Regions from separate parts of the Stenotrophomonas sp. YJH_SMC_48-3 genome, predicted to be linked through region 2. Evidence: predicted binding sites of a transcription regulator. Region 2 holds the regulator's gene; the other holds the start of a gene.
The links. Region 2 encodes FliA, which starts transcription of late flagellar genes. Its sites were predicted from a motif close to TAAAGTTTNNCNNNCNNNGGCCGATAA; they were not measured.
Positions count from the first base shown of each region.

Region 1: AC5P65_RS02215 (methyl-accepting chemotaxis protein) is a predicted target of FliA. The motif match lies at 1,173-1,199, and genes of this name have one in related genera.

Region 1 is NZ_JCAFSQ010000001.1:477,710-481,111, forward strand. It holds gene AC5P65_RS02205 (S41 family peptidase) at 1-113, shown strand, start outside; gene AC5P65_RS02210 (NAD-dependent epimerase/dehydratase family protein) at 212-1,105, shown strand; gene AC5P65_RS02215 (methyl-accepting chemotaxis protein) at 1,319-3,402, shown strand, end outside.
Region 2 is NZ_JCAFSQ010000005.1:10,018-13,419, reverse strand. It holds gene flhF (flagellar biosynthesis GTPase FlhF) at 1-288, shown strand, start outside; gene AC5P65_RS09305 (MinD/ParA family ATP-binding protein) at 275-1,162, shown strand; gene AC5P65_RS09300 (RNA polymerase sigma factor FliA) at 1,159-1,902, shown strand; gene cheY (chemotaxis response regulator CheY) at 1,960-2,352, shown strand; gene AC5P65_RS09290 (protein phosphatase CheZ) at 2,352-2,957, shown strand; gene AC5P65_RS09285 (chemotaxis protein CheA) at 2,960-3,402, shown strand, end outside.

The DNA.
Region 1 (3,402 bases), on a different contig from region 2:
TACATACCGGAACCAACTGGGAACGCACCGGTGTCACGCCCGACGCGGCAGGCGGTGACGATCCGCTGTTCGTCGCGCGGCAGCTGCTGGCCCGATCGGCCTCGCGGGAATGAACGCACAATTGCAATTGCGCCCTATCGCAGACGACATGCAGCGTGCCTAGAATCGAAGCATCCCGGTAGTTCCCGGGCGCTTCGAGTGAATGGACTCAATGAAGATTCTGCTGACCGGCAGTTCCGGGCGGATCGGGCGCGCGATCTTCGGCGCATTGGCGGCCTCCCACGAAGTGGTGGGGCTGGATCGCAGCCCATTCGCCACCACCCGCATCATTGCCGATGTCACCGATCACCAGGCTGTCGCACGGGCGGTGCAGGGCGTTGACGCGGTGATCCATACCGCCGCCCTGCACGCACCCCACGTCGGCCTGGTGCCGGACGGGGTGTTCCACCAGATCAACGTGGAGGCGACCGCGCACCTGCTGCAGGCCGCACGCGAAGCCGGGGCGCGGCGATTCGTGCTGACCAGTACAACCGCGCTGTATGGCCACGCCGTGGTCGCCGGTGGCTGCCGTTGGATCGATGAAGACACCGAGCCGTTGCCGCGCACGATCTACCACCGCACCAAGCTGCAGGCCGAAGCACTGGCCGAAGCCGCTGCGGCGCCGGCCTTCAGCGTGCGCGTGCTGCGCATGGCCCGCTGCTTCCCCGAGCCGCCCGAGCGCATGGCGATGTTCCGCCTGCACCGCGGTATCGACGCACGTGATGTAGCCAGCGCGCATGCTGCACTGCTGCTGGACGAAGGCGCCGCTTTCGCGCGTTACATCGCGTGCGCTCCGACGCCGTTCCGGCGTGAGGATTGCCTGGAGCTGGCCACCCACCCGCGCAGCGTGCTGGCACGCCGCGCGCCACAGCTGCTGGCCGAGTTCGAACGACGGGGCTGGCCGCTGCCGTTGAGCATCGATCGCGTCTACGACAGTGCCCGCCTGCGCAGCGTGCTGGGCTGGCAGCCGCGCTTCGGCCCGGACGACGTGCTGCAGCAGTACGCCGCCGGCAGCATCGAGGTGCTGCCAAGGGCGGAGTGGATCAAGGATCGGGTCGCCGAATGAGATGGTCGCAGGGGGCGGGGCACCGAGCCCACCCTGAGCAGGTTCAGGAATGTGCAGGCCGCTGGCCTCAATCTCGATGGCGGCCGGCCGCTAAACCCGGTGTGCCTCGTGCACCGGGCGCGGCCCGGCGGCCGGTGGCCTGCGCGACGGATCGCGCGCCTGCGCGGTGTCCTCGTGACGCCGGTCGTCCTGAATTGCCTTGCGGACCCTCCCATGCCTTCTTCCCGCTCCGCCACTGCCCAACGCCCGGGCAGCATCGCCCACAAGCTGATGCTGGGCACCGCTGTGATCGCGCTGCTGTGCTTCGGCCTGACCGCGTTCCTGATCTACCGGCAGGCCAGCGCCAGTCTGATCAGCGCCTCGCGCCAGACCATGACCAGCGAGGCCAACGCCGAGGCGCGCCAGGTGGCGGCTGACCTGGGCACCGCCTTTGCCAGCAACGATGCCATGGTTGAAAGCGTGCTGGCCCAGCGTGCCCGTGGCGACGTGCCCGACCGCGCCAGCCTGGCGGCGGTGCTCGGCGAACAGCTGCGTGCTCATCCGCAATGGCTCGGCAAGAGCACCATGTGGGAGGCCGATGCCTTCGACGGCAAGGATGCGGAGTTCGTCAATACCGAAGCACACGATGCCACCGGCCGTTACATGAGCTACTGGGCCTGGCAGGACGGCAAGCCGCAGCAGTCGGTGATGACCGATTACACCGAGACCGCCAGCGGATCGGGCGACTGGTACATGGGGCCCAGCCGCGACAAGCTGCCCAAGGTCAGCGAACCCTACGCCTATGACATCGCCGGCCAGAAAGTGCTCATGAGCACCCTGAGCACGCCGATCATCGAGAACGGCAGATTCCTGGGCGTGTTCACCGTGGACTTCTCGCTGGCGGCGTTGCAGAAGCACCTGGCCACGCTGAAGCCGATGGGGGCCGGTCGTGTCGAACTGCTGTCGCCGAAGGGTGTGGTGCTGGCCTCGGCCAATGCCGCCGAGATCGGCAAGCCGCGCAGCGACGCGCAGACCCGCAGCATGCTGGCCGACATTGCCGCCGACCGTCCGTTCGAGGCCTTCACTCCGGATGCGGCCGGCAATGTGCGGGTGTATGTACCGCTGCGGGTCGGCGATGCGCCGCAGCGTTTTGCCCTGGGCGTGGTGATGCCGCACGCGGTGATCGTGGCTGAGGCACGCCAGCTGCTGTGGCTGACCCTGCTGGTCGGCGTGGTCGCCGCGCTGACCCTCAGCGCCGGCGTGTATGTGCTGCTGCGCCGCCTGGCGATCCGTCCGCTGGCTGAAGCCGTGCGCGTGGCCGGTGACGTCGCGGCCGGCAAGCTGGACAGCACGCTGCCGGCGCGCAGCAACGACGAAGTGGGGCGCCTGCTGGACGCGATGCAGGGCATGCGTGGGCAGTTGCAGTCAGTGATGGCTGCGCAGGCCGAAATGGCGCGCCGCCACGATGCCGGGGAACTCAGCTACCGCATGGATGCTGCGGCGTTCCCGGGCGAGTACGGCCGCATGGTGGCCGACAGCAACCAGCTGGTGGCCTCCAGCAATGCGGTCACCCAGCGCCTGGTCGAGGTGATGCAGCGCTACGCCGTGGGCGACCTCAGCGTGGACATGGAAGCGCTGCCGGGCGAGAAGGCGGCATTCACCGCCGCGATGGCAACCACCAAGGGCAACCTGGCTGCGATCAACGAGCAGATCCAGCAGCTGGCCGCCGCCGCCGCTGCCGGTGATTTCGCCGTGCGCGGTGATGCGCTGCGCTTCGAGCATGATTTCCGCCGCATGGTGGAGACCTTGAACACAATGATGCAGGTCAGCGACCACAACCTGGCTGCACTGTCTACGCTGCTGCGCGCGATCGCCGCCGGCGACCTCACTGCGCGCATGCAGGGTGAGTTCCACGGGGTGTTCGCGGTGATGCGCGACGATGCCAACAGCACCGTGCAGCAGCTGACTCAGATCGTCGGACAGATCCAGCAGTCGGCGGCCAGCATCCGCCTGGCCGCTGGCGAGATCGCGGCCGGCAACAGCGACCTGTCGCGCCGCACCGAACAGCAGGCCGCCAATCTGGAAGAAACCGCCGCGTCGATGGAGGAACTGACCTCCACCGTGCGCCAGAATGCCGACCACGCGCTGCAGGCCAACATGCTGGCCGGTTCCGCAGCGGGCGTGGCCAGCGAAGGGGGCGAGGTGGTCAGCCAGGTGGTGCAGACGATGCAGCAGATCGAAGCCTCGTCGCAGCGCATCGCCGAGATCATCTCGGTGATCGATGGCATTGCGTTCCAGACCAACATCCTGGCATTGAA
Region 2 (3,402 bases):
CTGCCGGCCAATACCAGCTTCGGCGACATGGACGAGGTGGTCCGCCGCTTCGGCGCCGCCAACCTGCAGGGTCTGGTGCTGAGCAAGCTGGACGAGACCGGCCGCTTCGGCAACGCCCTGTCTGTGGCCGTGGACCATGCCCTGCCGATCACCTGGGTGACCGATGGCCAGGACGTCCCGGAGGACCTGCACCGGGCCAGTGCAGCCAATCTCGTACTTCGCCTTGAAGATTTGCGCCGAGCGGCCGATATGCCCTGCAACCCGGAGTTGAACCATGCCGTCGCGTGAGTACGCCAAGCTGACCAAGACCTTCCCGCTGTCGGCCACCCGCAGCGAGCCGCTCGGCCCTGTGCGCACCATCGCGGTGACCGGCGGCAAGGGCGGCGTGGGCAAGACCAACGTCTCGGCCAACCTGGCTGTGGCGCTGGCGGGCATGGGCAAGCGCACGCTGCTGCTGGACGCCGACCTGGGCCTGGCCAACATCGACGTGATCCTGGGCTTGAACCCCACCTTTACGCTGGCCGACCTGGTGGCCGGCCGCTGCTCGCTGGACGACGTCATCGTCGAAGGCCCGAACGGCGTGCTGGTGGTCCCGGCCGCGTCCGGTCGCCGCCACATGGCCGAGCTGGCCCCGGCCGAGCACGTCGGCCTGGTGAACGTGTTCTCCGAACTGGAACGCGAACTGGACATCATGGTGGTGGACACCGCCGCCGGCATCACCGATGGCGTGCTGACCTTCTGCCAGGCCGCGCAGGACACCGTGGTGGTGGTCTGTGACGAACCGGCCTCGATCACCGACGCCTACGCACTGATCAAGGTGCTGTCGCGCGAGCGCGGCGTGGACCGCATCCAGGTGGTGGCCAACATGGTGCGCGACCCCAACGAGGGCCGCGTGCTGTACGAAAAGCTGACCCGGGTCTGCGAGAAATTCCTCGCCGATGTCTCGCTGAACTATCTGGGCTGTGTGCCGCAGGATGATTGGCTGCGCCTGTCGGTGCAGCGCCAGCAACCGGTGGTAAAGGCCTACCCGTCCAGCCCAGCCGCGCTGGCGATCACCGAGATCGCGCGCCGCACCGCACGCTGGCAGGCGCCGACCGAACCGCGTGGCGGCGTCGAGTTCTTCCTCGAGCGCATTCTCAAGCAGCGCGGGGTGGCCGCATGAAAGGCGCAGCCCAGTACCGGGAGGTCCAGCGCTCGGCGGCCAACGAGGTCATCTCCCAGCACTCGGACCTGGTGCGGCGCATCGCCCACCACTTGGCCGCACGCCTGCCGGCGAGCGTGGAGGTGGACGACCTGATCCAGGCCGGCATGATGGGGCTGATCGAAGCGTCGCGCAGCTACGACGCCGACCAGGGCGCCTCGTTCGAGACCTACGCCTCGATCCGCATCCGCGGTTCGATGATCGACGAGATCCGCCGTGGCGACTGGGTGCCGCGCTCGGTGCATCGCCGCGCACGCGACGCCGCTGCCACCATCCGCCGCCTGGAACAGAGCACCGGCCGTGCCGCCAGCGCCACCGAAGTGGCCGCCGCGATGGAGATGCCGCTGCCCGAATACCTGCGGCTGATGGAAGACGCCGCGCGTGGCCAGGTGCTGAGCCTGGAGTCACGCATCGAGGACCAGGGCGAGCTGGATACCGTCGCCCAGGGCGGCCCGACGCCGCAGCAGGTGCTGGAGCGCGGCGAGTTCGGCCGCGAGCTGGGCAAGGCCATCGGCCACCTGCCCGAGCGCGAACAGCTGGTGCTCTCGCTCTATTACGAGCAGGAACTGAACCTGAAGGAGATCGGCGCGGTGCTCGGCGTGAGCGAGTCGCGGGTCTGCCAGATCCACGGCCAGGCCGTGCTGCGCCTGCGTGGACGATTGAAGATTTTCGAGGCGGCCGACGCCGGCCTGGAAGAGTGAACATGCCCGAGGCGGCTGCCCCCGGCCACCCGGAATGAACAACAAAGGAACTCTGCTTTGAACAAGAACATGCGCATCCTGATCGTCGACGACTTCTCGACCATGCGTCGCATCGTCAAGAACCTGCTGGGCGATCTTGGCTTCACCAATACCGCCGAAGCCGAGGACGGGCATGCCGCGCTGTCGCTGCTGCAGAGCCAGTCGTTCGATTTCGTCGTCACCGACTGGAACATGCCGGTGATGACCGGCATCGAGCTGCTCAAGGCGATCCGCGCCGATGCCAAGCTGAAGACCCTGCCAGTGCTGATGGTCACTGCCGAAGCCAAGCGCGAACAGATCATCGAAGCCGCCCAGAACGGCGTGAACGGCTACATCATCAAGCCCTTCACCGCGCAGACGCTGGAAGAGAAGCTCGGCAAGATCTTCGAACGCCTGGCGGCCAGCGCCTGATGGATACCACGGTCGACAAGAACGCCCTGGCCCTGCGCCTGCAGGAAGCCCTGGACGCACTGGAGTCCGGTGACGAAGCTGCCTGGCGGCAACGCATCGACGGACTGGTCGCGCTGCGCACGCAGCCGATGATGAGCGGCCTGTCGCGGCTGGCCCGCGAGCTGGGACAGGCGCTGGGTGAACTGCCGACCGTGCCCAGCGAGGCCGGTGAGCTGGATGACGCCTGCGCGCGCCTGGACCACGTGGTGGCGATGACCGAACAGGCCACCCACCGTACCCTGGACCTGGCCGAGGAATGCCGCAGCCTGACCGAACAGCTGCGTGCCGAAGGCCTGCAGCCAGGCCAGGACGCGCAGCTCGAGCGCATCCGCCACAACCTGACCGAGATCGCCCTGACCCAGAGCTACCAGGACCTGACCGGGCAGATCATCCGTCGCGTGGTCGGCATCGTCCGCCGCGTGCACGAGGGCTTCGGCGCACTCGGCCTGCCGCCGGAACAGCATCGCACCGACCCGGCACTGGCCGGGCCGGCACTGAAGGGACTGGACCGCCACGCGGTCTCGCAGAACGACGCCGACGACCTGTTGTCGGATCTGGGGCTGTAAGCATGAGCGCGGTATCCGACGACATCACTGCCGATTTCATCATCGAGGCGCAGGAGATCCTGGACCGCCTCGGCGAACAGCTGGTGTCGCTGGAGCAGGCACCGCAGGACAGCGACCAGCTCAATGCGGTGTTCCGCGGCTACCACACGCTCAAGGGCGGCGCCGGCTTCCTCGGCGTCACTGCCATGGTCGAGCTGTGCCACGCCGCTGAGGAGGCGCTGGGCGCGGCGCGCGCCGGCCAGGCCGTGCTGCAGGCCCACCACTTCGACGCGGCCCAGCAATCACTGGATTACCTGCAGTCGATGCTGGACGCCGTGTCGTCCGGCACCGAGCCGGGCTATGCGCCGCCGGACCTGATCGCCCAGTTCGACGTGCACGGGGGTGCCGTGGCTGCGCCCGCCGCCGCCGCAGCACCCGCCGCGGGGGGCAGCGACCTGATCACCGA